Linked DNA regions of Halorhodospira halochloris. The main gene of each other region encodes a partner of the protein of the gene in region 2 in a complex. Links are inferred from orthologs where the notes say so. Each region holds a gene or a part of one and is shown on either strand. Other genes may lie near its edges.

What was found. The genes of interacting proteins can lie anywhere in the genome.
Region 1: the proteins of secA (region 2) and secY are in contact, whole or in part, in a crystal structure (PDB 3DIN), measured with the Thermotoga maritima proteins. The link is inferred for Halorhodospira halochloris from one-to-one orthologs. Residues at the interface, in WP_004082002.1 of Thermotoga maritima: Glu261, Ala262, Arg263, Lys300, Ala301, Arg302, Thr303, Ile304, Ile305, Leu323, Tyr324, Asp325, Pro326, Val329, Ser330, Tyr333, Ile336, Lys340, Phe345, Val349, Glu363, Phe364, Tyr374, Ser375, Gly376, Gly377, Glu393, Ile395, Thr482, Ser483; in WP_004081795.1 of Thermotoga maritima: Glu108, Gly109, Glu110, Glu111, Ala236, Glu237, Arg238, Arg239, Ile240, Thr241, Ile242, Gln243, Tyr244, Ala245, Arg246, Arg247, Val248, Thr249, Gly250, Arg251, Arg252, Val253, Tyr254, Gly256, Ala257, Ser258, Thr259, Tyr260, Leu261, Pro262.

What each region holds. Positions count from the first base shown.
Region 1 is NZ_AP017372.2:2,422,276-2,426,973, forward strand. What follows is about bases 693-3,654. They hold secY (preprotein translocase subunit SecY), read right to left. Parts: upstream 2,865-3,654; coding sequence 1,521-2,864; downstream 693-1,520. Other genes in these bases: rpsK (30S ribosomal protein S11), read right to left, coding at 693-774; rpsM (30S ribosomal protein S13), read right to left, coding at 852-1,211; rpmJ (50S ribosomal protein L36), read right to left, coding at 1,296-1,409; rplO (50S ribosomal protein L15), read right to left, coding at 2,866-3,303; rpmD (50S ribosomal protein L30), read right to left, coding at 3,303-3,491. In the rest of the region: rpsD (30S ribosomal protein S4), read right to left, coding at 1-362; more of rpsK, read right to left, coding at 379-692; more of rpsE, read right to left, coding at 3,655-3,997; rplR (50S ribosomal protein L18), read right to left, coding at 4,015-4,368; rplF (50S ribosomal protein L6), read right to left, coding at 4,383-4,698. UniProt on the Escherichia coli protein: The central subunit of the protein translocation channel SecYEG. Consists of two halves formed by TMs 1-5 and 6-10.
Region 2 is NZ_AP017372.2:1,900,706-1,908,190, forward strand. The notes cover bases 2,230-5,714. They hold secA (preprotein translocase subunit SecA), read right to left. Parts: upstream 5,373-5,714; coding sequence 2,430-5,372; downstream 2,230-2,429. Other genes in these bases: argJ (bifunctional glutamate N-acetyltransferase/amino-acid acetyltransferase ArgJ), read right to left, coding at 2,230-2,429; HH1059_RS08670 (DciA family protein), read left to right, coding at 5,462-5,714. Outside these bases: cell division protein ZapD, read left to right, coding at 1-612; HH1059_RS08655 (thiamine phosphate synthase), read right to left, coding at 626-1,240; more of argJ, read right to left, coding at 1,221-2,229; more of HH1059_RS08670, read left to right, coding at 5,715-6,007; HH1059_RS08675 (lysophospholipid acyltransferase family protein), read right to left, coding at 6,009-6,731; HH1059_RS08680 (DUF1631 family protein), read right to left, coding at 6,728-7,485. UniProt on the Escherichia coli protein: Required for protein export, interacts with the SecYEG preprotein conducting channel.

The DNA.
Region 1 (4,698 bases), 520 kb from region 2 along the record:
TGACTCACTAGCTGCCTAGCCTCGGCGCGCGTAGTTGCAAAGCCCATCCGATAAACAACGTTATCTAGACGGCACTCGAGCAGCTGTAGCAGCAAGGACCCGGTTGCTCCCCGTAGCCGCACTGCTTCCTTGTAATAATTGCGGAACTGCTTTTCCATCACGCCGTACATCCGGCGCACTTTTTGCTTCTCGCGCAGCTGCAAGCCGTAATCGGACATCCTACCGCCACGTCGCTGGCCGTGTTGACCAGGAGGCTGCTCTAGCTTACATTTCGAATCTAGCGGTCTGACTCCGCTTTTGAGAAACAAGTCGGTCTTTTCACGCCGTGCCAACTTGCACTTAGGTCCAATATACTTCCCCATGGCGAGTGCTTCCTCCTTAGACCCGTCGCTTCTTCGGCGGACGGCAACCGTTATGCGGAATCGGTGACACATCCGCAATATTGGTTATCCGATAGCCCACGGCGTTCAACGCCCGTACCGCAGACTCGCGTCCAGGACCAGGGCCTTTAACTCGAACTTCTAGGTTTTTCAAGCCATACTCCTGCGCCGTGCGAGCGGCGTTCTCCGAAGCCACTTGTGCGGCGAATGGCGTGCTCTTTCTCGAGCCTTTAAACCCACTTCCTCCGGCACTAGCCCAAGCAAGGGCATTACCCTGACGGTCTGTAATAGTAATTAGCGTATTGTTAAACGTAGCGTTTATATGCGCTACGCCGTCGCTAACTGTGCGTTTTACCTTTTTTTTGCCGCTTCCGCGGCTAGCTGCCTTAGCCATATCTCTCGATTCCCGTTATTCTCAGCGTGCTTATCTGGCCGCCAAGTCTTGGCCCGCGCGCGGTTTAATCGATAACCTCAACGGCTTGCCGGGCCGCGTCTTGGTCCTTTACGTGTTCGTGCATTCGTCTGGGTGCTCTGTCCGCGGACAGGCAGTCCACGGCGGTGACGAATGCCTCTGTAACATCCCAAATCCATCAGGCGCTTGATATCCATTGCCACTGACCTGCGTAGATCGCCCTCAATGACATAATTGGCAACCTCGCGACGCAGTGCCTCGACATCGGCATCGCCGAGATCTTTTACTCGCCTATCAGGAGCAACGCCTGAGTCTTTACAAATTTGCCGGGCGCGTGTTCCACCAATGCCATAGATGGAGGTGAGCGCCACCCAAGCATGCTTATTAACCGGAATGTTTATCCCTGCGATTCGGGCCATGGGGCCAATCTCCCGTGATGCTCACGTACTACATTGTCTTATTAGGCTCAATAGCTATGCCTGGAATCGTCCCAGGCCTATCCGCTAACCTTGCCGTTGCTTATGACGCGCTTCTGTGCAAATAACTCGCACTGTTCCGCGACGTTTAATTATCTTGCAATTACGGCAAATCCGCTTCACCGATGCTCTTACCTTCATCGTTCCTACTCCAACTCTGGGAATGCGCCTTCTCCTCGACGCAAAGAGCGGCAAGGATACCAACCTTCATGCCCTCATGCCACCCTTTTTGACGTGTTAAGCCATCTTTCCTCAGCGTAACAGTCCACCACCCGGACGTTTGTGTCCTTTCAAATTAGCCTTCTTCATGAGTGGCTCATACTGATGGGACACAAGATGCGACTGCAGCTGCGCCATGAAATCCATCACTACAATTACGCTGATCAGCAATGAAGTGCCGCCGAAGTAAAATGGCACATTCCAGTACAAGATCAAGAACTCAGGCATCAGACAGACCGCGGTTATGTAAAGCGCTCCAGCGAACGTTAACCGCGTCATTACCTGGTCGATATACCGCGCTGTTTGTTCCCCTGGTCTAATCCCCGGGATAAACGCCCCCGACTTCTTAAGGTTGTCGGCTGTGTCCCGAGAATTGAATACCAATGCTGTGTAGAAGAAACAGAAAAACATTATTGCAGCCGCATAAAGAGCCACATATATCGGCTGGCCAGGCGACAGTGTCGCAGCTATGTCGCCAATAATACCGAATCCTTCAGCATCGCCAAACCACTGACCCAGCGTGGCCGGGAACAGTATTATGCTCGATGCGAAGATAGGCGGAATGACACCAGCCATATTCAGTTTCAGTGGCAAATGGCTCTGCTGAGCGGCATACATCTTCTTGCCGTGCTGACGCTTCGCGTACTGCACCGTTATCCGGCGTTGGCCGCGCTCTACAAATACAACAAAGGCAGTGACAGCAGCCGCCATGGTGAGCAGGGCCAAGATCGTTGCTGTACCTAGCTCCCCGGTGCGATGTAGCTCTAATGCGCCACCCAGTGCACCGGGCAACCCGGCAACTATGCCGGCAAATATAATGATAGATATACCATTACCTATGCCGCGCTCGGTGATCTGCTCACCTAGCCACATCAGGAATATAACGCCCGTTGCTAATGTTACAGTAGATATCACTACGAACATAGGCCCAGGCGTTGCCGCAACCCCCTGTTGCTGAAGGGCAATGCTGATACCAAAGCCCTGAAAAGTAGCCAAACCTAGGGTGCCGTAACGCGTATATTGGGTAATCTTGCGCCTGCCTCGCTCGCCTTCCTTTTTAAGCCGCTCAAGCGACGGCACAACCGCGGCCATTAACTGCATTATGATGGCCGCTGATATATAAGGCATGACCCCCAAAGCAAAGATTGACAACCTCTCTAGGGCGCCACCAGCGAACATGTTGAACATTTCCAGAATGGTGCCGCGCTGCTCCTCGACCATCTGCTCCAAAGCAGCAGGGTCTATCCCCGGAATGGTAATGTGCGTACCAATCCGATAGATGATCAAGGCCATCAAGACAAACAGCAGACGCTGACGAACCTCAGTCAGCTTGCCCATTCCACTCAGTGCTGATGCAGCGCCACCAGAGCGTGCCAAATCAAACCTCCTCGACTCGCCCGCCGGCAGCTTCTATAGCCTTGCGAGCGCCCTTCGTTACTTTCAATCCGCGTATAGTGACGGCTCGACTAAGCTCACCCGAGGCAATGACTTTGGCAAAACGCATATTTTTTCGGACAACGCCCGCTTTTTTGAGGGTGTCCATATCAATATCACCAGCCTCGACCGAGTTCAGTTCATTTAGTCGTACCTCGGCTGTGTAGAGACCTCTCTGTGAACTAAAGCCAAACTTAGGCACACGGCGCTGCAGGGGCATTTGACCGCCCTCGAAGCCGACCTTGTGAAATCCGCCGGAGCGGCTATGTTGACCTTTATGTCCTCGGCCTGCGGTCTTACCAAGCCCACTGGCAGCGCCTCGCCCAACGCGCTTGGCCTTGGTCTTGGTGCCCTCTTTAGGAGACAGGTCATTAAGGCGCATTAAACCTCCTTGGTCTCCAGCATATAAGAGACTTTATTTATCATCCCGCGGTTCTGCGGTGTATCTTCGACTTCTACAGTTTGATGCATACGTCGCAGTCCAAGCCCAGCCACACACTTCTTATGATCGGCTATCCGACCATGAGGACTGCGCCTAAGCGTCACCCTGATCATCTTTTTCTCTGCCATGATTAGCCCACGATCTCTTCTATCGCTTTGCCTCGGCGGGCGGCCACGTCCTCAGGAGAATCCATCTGCGCCAGACCATCAACAGTTGCCCTAACAACGTTAATGGGGTTGCGCGAACCGACCGACTTCGCCAGCACATCCTGCACACCCACCACCTCAAAGACAGCTCGCATGGCACCCCCGGCGATTATTCCTGTACCGGGTGAAGCGGGCTTCATAAACACCTTGCTGGAGCCATGAAAGTGGGTTACGGGATATCGCAGCGTAGCGCCGTCGAGTGGCACTCGCCGCATATTGACGCGGGCACGCTCCATTGCCTTCTGTATTGCAGCCGGGACCTCCCTAGCCTTCCCATAGCCAAAACCGACTCGCCCGTCTCCATCACCAACCACCGTGAGCGCAGTAAAGCCGAACTGTCTCCCGCCTTTGACTACTTTAGCCACACGGTTGATGGTTATAAGCTTTTCACGGAGCCCGTCCGCAGCACCCTGTTCTCCATTAGCCATAAACTTATGCCTCTAACCTAAAACTGTAGCCCAGCCTCGCGAGCTGCCTCCGCAAGTGCCCGAATCCGCCCATGATAGCGATAACCAGAACGGTCGAAGGCCACTTGGTTTATTCCTGCCTCCTTGGCCCTTTCAGCTATCATGCGTCCTACTTCACTTGCGGCATTGATGTTACCAGTACCGCCGCTGCGGTCCCGTAAGCCCGGCTCAACTGTCGATGCAGCCGCCAAGGTCCGAGACCCATCCGGGGCTTGAACCTGAGCATAGACGTGGCGTGGGGTACGATGAACCGAGAGCCGATAAGCCCCCCTTTGCCTTATACGTCCCCTGCTTTTGCGGGCACGACGCATGCGCTCAATTTTCTTTTCCATGTCCGTTCCCACCTTTACTTCTTCTTGGCCTCTTTTAAGACCACTCGCTCACCAACGTACCTCACGCCTTTGCCTTTATAAGGTTCAGGAGGCCTGAAACGACGTATTTGTGCAGCAACCTCTCCGACTAGCTGTTTATCAGCACCCCTGACAACAACCTCGGTCTGTGATGGCACTTCGAGAGTTACCCCCTCAGGAGGCACAAAATTTATCGGATGCGAATGCCCTAAGGTCAAATGGAGCGTAGCCCCCTGCAGTTGTGCCCGGTATCCTACACCGCGCAACTCGAGGCGGCGCTCAAACCCTTCGCTGACTCCTTGGACCATATTG
Region 2 (7,485 bases):
GATCGCGGCGAGGTACGCTCAGAAGTTATCAAAGAGCTCGACCGGTTAAGCAGCAATCTCAGCCGTTTGAGTAGCACCGGCGGAGCTCCCGAACAAGGCACTAGCGCAGATGTTGACGAGTGCCGCCGACTGCTGCGCCGCGTAGGCGAACCCGATGCTGCTTTGGGCGGAGTTCTGCGTGAAGATGAACTGCTCGCACTGATTTCGCAGCGCTTCGGGGTTGGGGCAGGCACCTGCAGCTTTGACTTGCCCAGCTACCACCGCTGGCTCTCTCGCCCCTATGAACAGCGACTTGCCGACATGCAACGCTGGTACGATAGTTTCGCCGATCTGCGCGCAGCGGTACTGTTCGCCTTACGCGTACAGCGCGAAGCTCAGCCGTTCAGCTCTGAGATTGCGGAGAAGGGGGCCTGGCAGAGGCGCACCCCGTATGACGAAGCGCAAATTCAGATGTTGCGCCTGCGCGTCACCTGCAGCGATACGGTAATACCGGAGATAAGCGGCAACCGGCATTTGATAACCATCCGCTTCTTGCGTCAACCAGATACTATGACCCGGCCTCAGGCCGTGCATGATAACATCAACTTTCAACTCGCCCTCTGTTCGCTATAGAGGGATTGGTGAGTCACGGCAATAGGCCGCGAATCGCTGCAATGCCCTGAGCACCGTGCACCTTGGCGGTATGCAAGTCTGCAGCAGCAACACCGCCGAGGGCATAGACCGGCAAATCCACCTGAGCTACCGTAGCGGCGAATCCCTGCCAACCGATCGGCTGACGTCCAGGGTGGCTAGGCGTCGAGTGCACCGGGGAGAGGACTGCAAAATCGACACCTATGTCAGCAGCACGCTGCAACGACTCGACGCCATGACAGGAGGCTCCAACCCAGGCAAAAGGCCGCAACCGCTGCTCTATGCCCTTTTCAAAGAGCCTACTTTCGCTCAAATGGAGACCATCTGCTGCGATTTGTTCGGCAAGCCACGGTTCGCGATTAACTAGCATAGGGATGCCGTTCTCCCGGCATAGAGCATATAGCTCGGTGGCAAGCTCCAGGAAAGATTGATCATCCAGGTCGTGTCGGCGCATCTGCAACCAGCCGACCCCCGGATCAAAGAACGAGCGTCTTATCAGATCCAGCCACGCCTGCCAGTCATCGGGCTGAGTAGGAGTAATTAAATAGAAGTCGGGTAATTGTCGAGGTTTCCCAGCACTTGCAGGCAATCTAGCTCCGGTACTCGGCATTTATTCGCACATATTCGGCGGTCAAATCGCAAGTCCAGACAGTTGCGTTAGAGTTACCGCGCTGCAAATCAATGGTTACCGCTACTTGAGGGCGCGCCAACTCAGCTGCGGCGGCTGCCTCATCGTAGTTGTTGCTGCGGCCGCCATGTTCAGCGATAAGCTGCTCGCCAAAAAAAAGGCGCAGTCGGTTGACATCAAGATCAGCAATGCCTGCCCGCCCCACCGCTGCCAAGACTCGGCCCCAGTTTGGATCAGCAGCTGCTAGAGCAGTCTTGACCAACGGTGATTCCGCTACCGTAAAGGCAACCTGCTCCGCCTCGGCACTACTTACCGCGGAACGCACCTCGACCTCCACCAGGCGCGATGCGCCCTCGCCATCAGCGGCTATAGCCTTCGCCAAATCGATGCAGACAGCATCCAAGGCCGCCTGAAAACGCTCAAAATCGGCACCCTCTCCTTCGATTTCAGGACCCACACCGGTAGCTGCGAGCAGACAGGCATCATTAGTCGATGTATCCCCATCGACACTAACCCGATTAAAAGAAAGGCCGACCGAGTGGCGCAGTGCTCGATCGAGAGCAGTATCGCTCAGCCCGGCATCGGTGGCGATAAAAGCCAACATGGTCGCCATATTCGGACGGATCATCCCCGCCCCCTTAGCTATGCCGGTAATGGTACAGGGCCCGCCACTAAGCTCGAAGTGCAAGCTAACCTGCTTAGCTCGAGTATCGGTTGTATGGATAGCCCAGGCAGCATCTTCCCAGCCATCCTCACGCAGATCGGCGCAGACATTAGGGATGGCCGCTGCCACCCGCTCGACCGGCAATGGTTCACCGATAATGCCGGTAGAAAAAGGGATCACCTGCTCAGGGGCACAGTTACAATTATCAGCCACCGCCCGACAACAGGCCAGGGCATCCGGTTCGCCACGCTCACCGGTACCGGCATTGGCGTAACCGGTGTTGATCAGCAGGTAACGCGGCGCATTACTGCTAAGATGGCGCTCAGCTATCCATACCGGCGCGGCACGGAACTGATTGCGGGTAAAGACAGCACCAGCCTTACTACCCGCGGCTAGCTCGATAAGGGTTAAATCTGGCCGTCCAGGCTGCCTAATACCGGCACATACACTACCAACGCGGACGCCGGCGACCGGCTGCGGAGTGATGGAATGTTGACAAGGGCTCATCTACAACTTCCCGCAGCAGTGCTTGTACTTCTTGCCCGAGCCGCAGGTGCAGGGCTGATTACGGCCGACCTTAGGTGATTCACGCACCACCGTATCGCTGGTCGCTGCACCACCTTGGCCCTGCTGGCCCGCACTCGACTGCGCCCGGTTACCGTCTTGCTGAGCCGAGCGCGGCCGCGCCTGAGCAACATCAGCACGAGTAGTACCACCAGCGGTGGCACTGCCCATTTGTCCAGCCGAACCACTACCAGCTGTCTGCCTACCGTCTCCTGAGGCGGCGGCGCTTGCCCCAGGGCTCATGCCCAGGGCGGCCCCTACTCCAGTGCCGCGGCCGGCAGCTGCCGCGGCGCTGCCATCGGCTGCATTCTGGCGCAACTGCTCAAGGCGCTCAGCCTCTCGCCGACGCTCCTCGTTAAGCGCCTCCACGTCCTCTTCAGCCTGAACCTTGGTCCGCAGCAAGACCGCTACCGCCTCGCGCTTGAGCCCCTCCAGCATCCGCTGGAACATCTCAAAAGCGTCCTTCTTGAACTCCTGCTTGGGATTGCGCTGCGCGTAGCCGCGCAAGCTAACCCCCTGGCGCAGATAGTCCATAGCGGCAAGGTGCTCCTTCCAGTGTTTATCGAGCACCTGAAGCATTACCGCCTTCTCGAAGTGGCGCAGCACCTCCTTGCCGGCCTGCTGCTCCTTCTCTTGATAGGCCTTCTCAACCTCATCATGGATGCGCTGACGCAAGGTCTCCTCATGCAGGCTATCGTCTTCATCAAGCCAACGCTGGAGCGGCATAGGCTGGCCGAATTCATCAGCCAGGACCTTCTCCAAGCCGGCAACATCCCACTGTTCATCTATCGACCCCGGCGGGATATATTCAGATATCACCTTATCGATAACATCTTCCCGGATCGCCTCACAGGTCTCGGCCACGTCGTCCGCATCAAGCAGTTCATTGCGCTGCTCGTAGACCACCTTACGCTGGTCATTGGCGACATCATCGAACTCGAGCAGGTGCTTGCGCATATCAAAGTTGTGCGCCTCAACCTTGCGCTGGGCATTCTCGATGACCCGCGACACCATCCTCGATTCTATGGCTTCGCCATGCTCCATGCCTAAGCGCTGCATCATTGTCGACATCCGCTCAGAGGCAAAGATGCGCAGCAGCGGATCCTCCAGCGAGAGATAAAAACGTGTCGAACCCGGATCGCCTTGACGCCCGGATCGCCCACGTAACTGATTATCTATCCGCCGCGACTCATGGCGCTCGGTGCCGATAACGTGTAAGCCACCGGCCTCAACCACTTGATCGTGACGTTGCTGCCACTGCTCCTTGCGCCTAGCGATCTCCTGTTGATCGGCGTCTTCACCAAGCTCTGCCAACTCAGCATCCAGATTCCCACCGAGGACAATATCAGTACCCCGACCAGCCATATTTGTAGCTATAGTTACCGTCGCCGGGCGCCCAGCGTCGGCGATGATTTGCGCCTCGCTCTCATTATGCTTGGCATTGAGGACATTGTGGTCGATATTTGCCTGCTTGAGGGCACTGGAGACCCGCTCTGAGGCCTCGATCGAGGTTGTGCCGACCAGCACCGGCTGACCGCGGCTGACACAGTCCTTGATATCAGCGACTATGGCATCAAACTTCTCTTCGTTGGTGCGATAGACTAGATCGTTATTATCTTCCCTAACCATCGGCTGGTGGGTCGGTATTGACAACACCTCCAGTCCATAGATGTGGTGAAACTCAAACGCCTCGGTATCGGCGGTACCGGTCATGCCGGCGATCTTCTCGTAGAGGCGGAAGAAATTCTGATAGGTAATCGAGGCCAGGGTCTGGTTCTCGGCCTGAATCGGAACCCCCTCTTTGGCTTCCACCGCCTGGTGCAGGCCATCCGACCAGCGCCGCCCCGGCATGGCCCGACCGGTGAACTCGTCGACAATAACGATCTGATTGTCACGTACCAGATAGTGAACATCCTTCTGATACACCGTGTGCGCCCGCAGCGCGGCGGTCAAATGGTGCACCAGATTGATATTTCGGGCGTCGTAGAGCGACTCCCCCTCACCGAGCAACCCTTCGGCACGCAGCAGTTGCTCGGCATGATCGTGACCCTGCTCGGTAAGGAAGGCCTGGCGTGATTTCTCATCAATCTGGTAGTCGCCCGGTGGCTCCTCTTCATCATCCGGGCTAGCCTGGCGCTCAGGAGGCTCGAGCTTGGGCACCACCCGAGTCATCGCCTCGTATAACTCACCCGGCTGCTCAGCAGGGCCAGAGATAACTAACGGGGTTCGCGCCTCGTCGATAAGGATCGAGTCGACCTCATCTATGAGGGCATAGTAGAGGTCGCGTTGCACCTTATCTTCCTTGCGGAAGGCCATGTTATCGCGCAGATAGTCGAAGCCCAGCTCGTTATTTGTGCCGTAGGTTACGTCGGCCTGATAAGCTGCGACCTTCTCCTCGCGCGGTTGACGGGAGACCACAACCCCGACTTCCATACCGAGAAAACGGTAGATCTTGCCCATCCATTCGGCATCGCGGCGCGCCAAATAATCGTTTACGGTAACCACATGGACGCCGCGCCCGGTGAGTGCGTTAAGATAGACCGGCAGGGTGGCGACCAAGGTCTTGCCCTCACCGGTCTTCATCTCGGCTATATTACCTTGGTGAAGCACCATGCCGCCGAGCAGCTGGACATCGAAATGGCGCAGACCCAAAGTACGATTGGAGGCCTCACGGACGACGGCAAACGCCTCTTCGAGAATATCGTCAAGGGTCTCACCGGCAGCCAGGCGGCGTTTGAATTCATCGGTTTTGGCGCGCAGTTGCTCATCGCTAAGTTGCTGGATCTGCGGCTCCAACTCGTTGATGTTAGCGATGCGTTTACGCAGCCGCTTCAGGGCGCGGTCATTGCGGGTTCCAAAAACTCTCTTGATTATAGTCTGTAGCATAGTTCGTTTGTCACATTCGCTCGGCGATTTTGATGCCCACAGGATACAGATAATGGCGCTTGATTGGTAATGGTGGAGACTAAGAACTGATGTCTAAATCAGCTGGAGGCACCGCAAGAACACAGACGCAGGCCGCCAAAAACAGCCCCAAACCGGCTTCACGACCACCTGCACTGACCATTAAACCGGCCCTAGAGTCGCGCCAAGGCAAGCTGTACCGGCTAGCACCACGCTTGAACTCCAACCCAGGGACCCTCAAATCCCTAATCGATCATGCCCGCGAACTCGACGGCCTGCGTCGGCGCATGCAGTTCGCTCTCCCCGACGAGATGCGCGGGCGCTGGCACCTGGCCCGGCTGGATGAAGAGGAGATGGTGTTGGTAGCCCAAAGTGGAGGCTGGGCAACGCGACTACGCTACCTCTCGCGCTTGCTGCAGGATACAGCGCAGCGCATTGGCGCGCCGCGACCGCACCGGGTGAGTATTCGGGTCGCCAGGGAGAGTAAGCGACGCAGCACCCTACAGCCACCAGGGCCAATAAGCGATCAGGCCAGCCGAACGTTACAACGAGCCGCCTCTGCCACCGCCGATCCGCGACTACGGGCAGCCTTTGAGCGATTAGCATCGCGGCGCTAGCTTAACCCAAAGCCCGCGCAACCCGAGCCCGCGACTCATCGGCTATTTGCCGGCGCGGCCTATCAGCGGGCTCAAGCGGCTCGAGGAAGGTAATCTCAACCTCAACTTCGCGCCTGCCTGCCAACCACCACACGCTCTTTAACATATTATACTCAGGCACAAGGTGCCCCAAATCGCCATTAGCACTCAGATAGCGAATAGCTACCGGCTGAACCAGGGCCTGCGCGTCGTAGGCAGCCTTAAACAACCGCGGACGGAAAGGCAGCAGGCCACGATCCTGATTAATCCGCCCTTCAGGAAAAAAAATGACTGTTTCACCTGCCCGCAAACGCTCAGCAATTTGCTGCGTCGCCCGCTCTGCGGCACCGTTAGCGCCGCGCCCAATGAATAAAGTACCTAACCAGGAGGCAACCAGGCCAATAATGGGCCAACTCTTAACTTCGGCCTTACTTAAAAAACAAGCGTCAAAACTCGCCTTCAGGGCGACGATATCCAGCCACGACAGATGATTGGCTACGCATAACGCACCCTTGAGCGGTTTACCATTTTGGTGCAGGCGCACTCCAAATAGGATCAACAAGGCCCTACTCCACACAGTCGCCGCCGCTCTACCGGCCCGCGTAGAGCCAAGCGCTGCCCCACCAACCCAGAAAAAACCGCTCACCAGGTGGAGCAAAATCAGGGGGCAGATCAGTGCTGCAAAGATGTGGCGTAAGAGGATCATTCGCCGTGGCCTAACCTCCGATCGCACAACCGCCTCATCACTCGTGACAGGCCAGCGTCAAGCAGCTTTTCATCATCGAGAACCTTAGCCTCGCCCTTAGCAATAGACCCAGCAAGCTCCTCTGGCGTGCGCTCCAGAACCTTAAAGCCGGCTCGATCACAAAACACCATGGTACCTTTGGCGTCTTTGCCAGCTAGGCGGGCTCGCAGCGGATCATCTGCAAAGCAGTTAAACTCAAACCAAGTGCCCTCAGCGAGTTTATCCAGAGAACCGAAATCTTCAGGCCGAGGAGAGCTATCGCCAGGCTCATCATTAGCGCTGATCCGCCTAAGCTCAGGGTCATCCTCAATCAAGCACTTAAGATATTCCCCTTCCAAAGCACGGAGTATCTTTGTCAGCTCGATCGGCTCCTGCATAACCAAATATAGGCCATCGGTAAGCTCGTGGAGCAGCAGCGGAATCTCCAGCACCAGGCGTTGCCGGGCGAGTTCGTCATAGGGCGCCTGAAAGCTCCAGACCAGGCGTTCCATAACAGCACAATTGCGCACCCATTCATCCGAATCAGGCCCCTCTCCTACGTAGACTAGAAGCAACAATCGTGCCCAATTATCCCTGATCAGCTGCTCCACCATTGGGGGAACTCTGCGCCCAGCTAGGCAGCGCTCAATCTCGCGCTCAACCCTAGCGCGGCCCTGCTCCACCTTCTGCCTACTGCGTCTTGCCCGGGCAACAAAATCGACCTCTTGACTAGCCG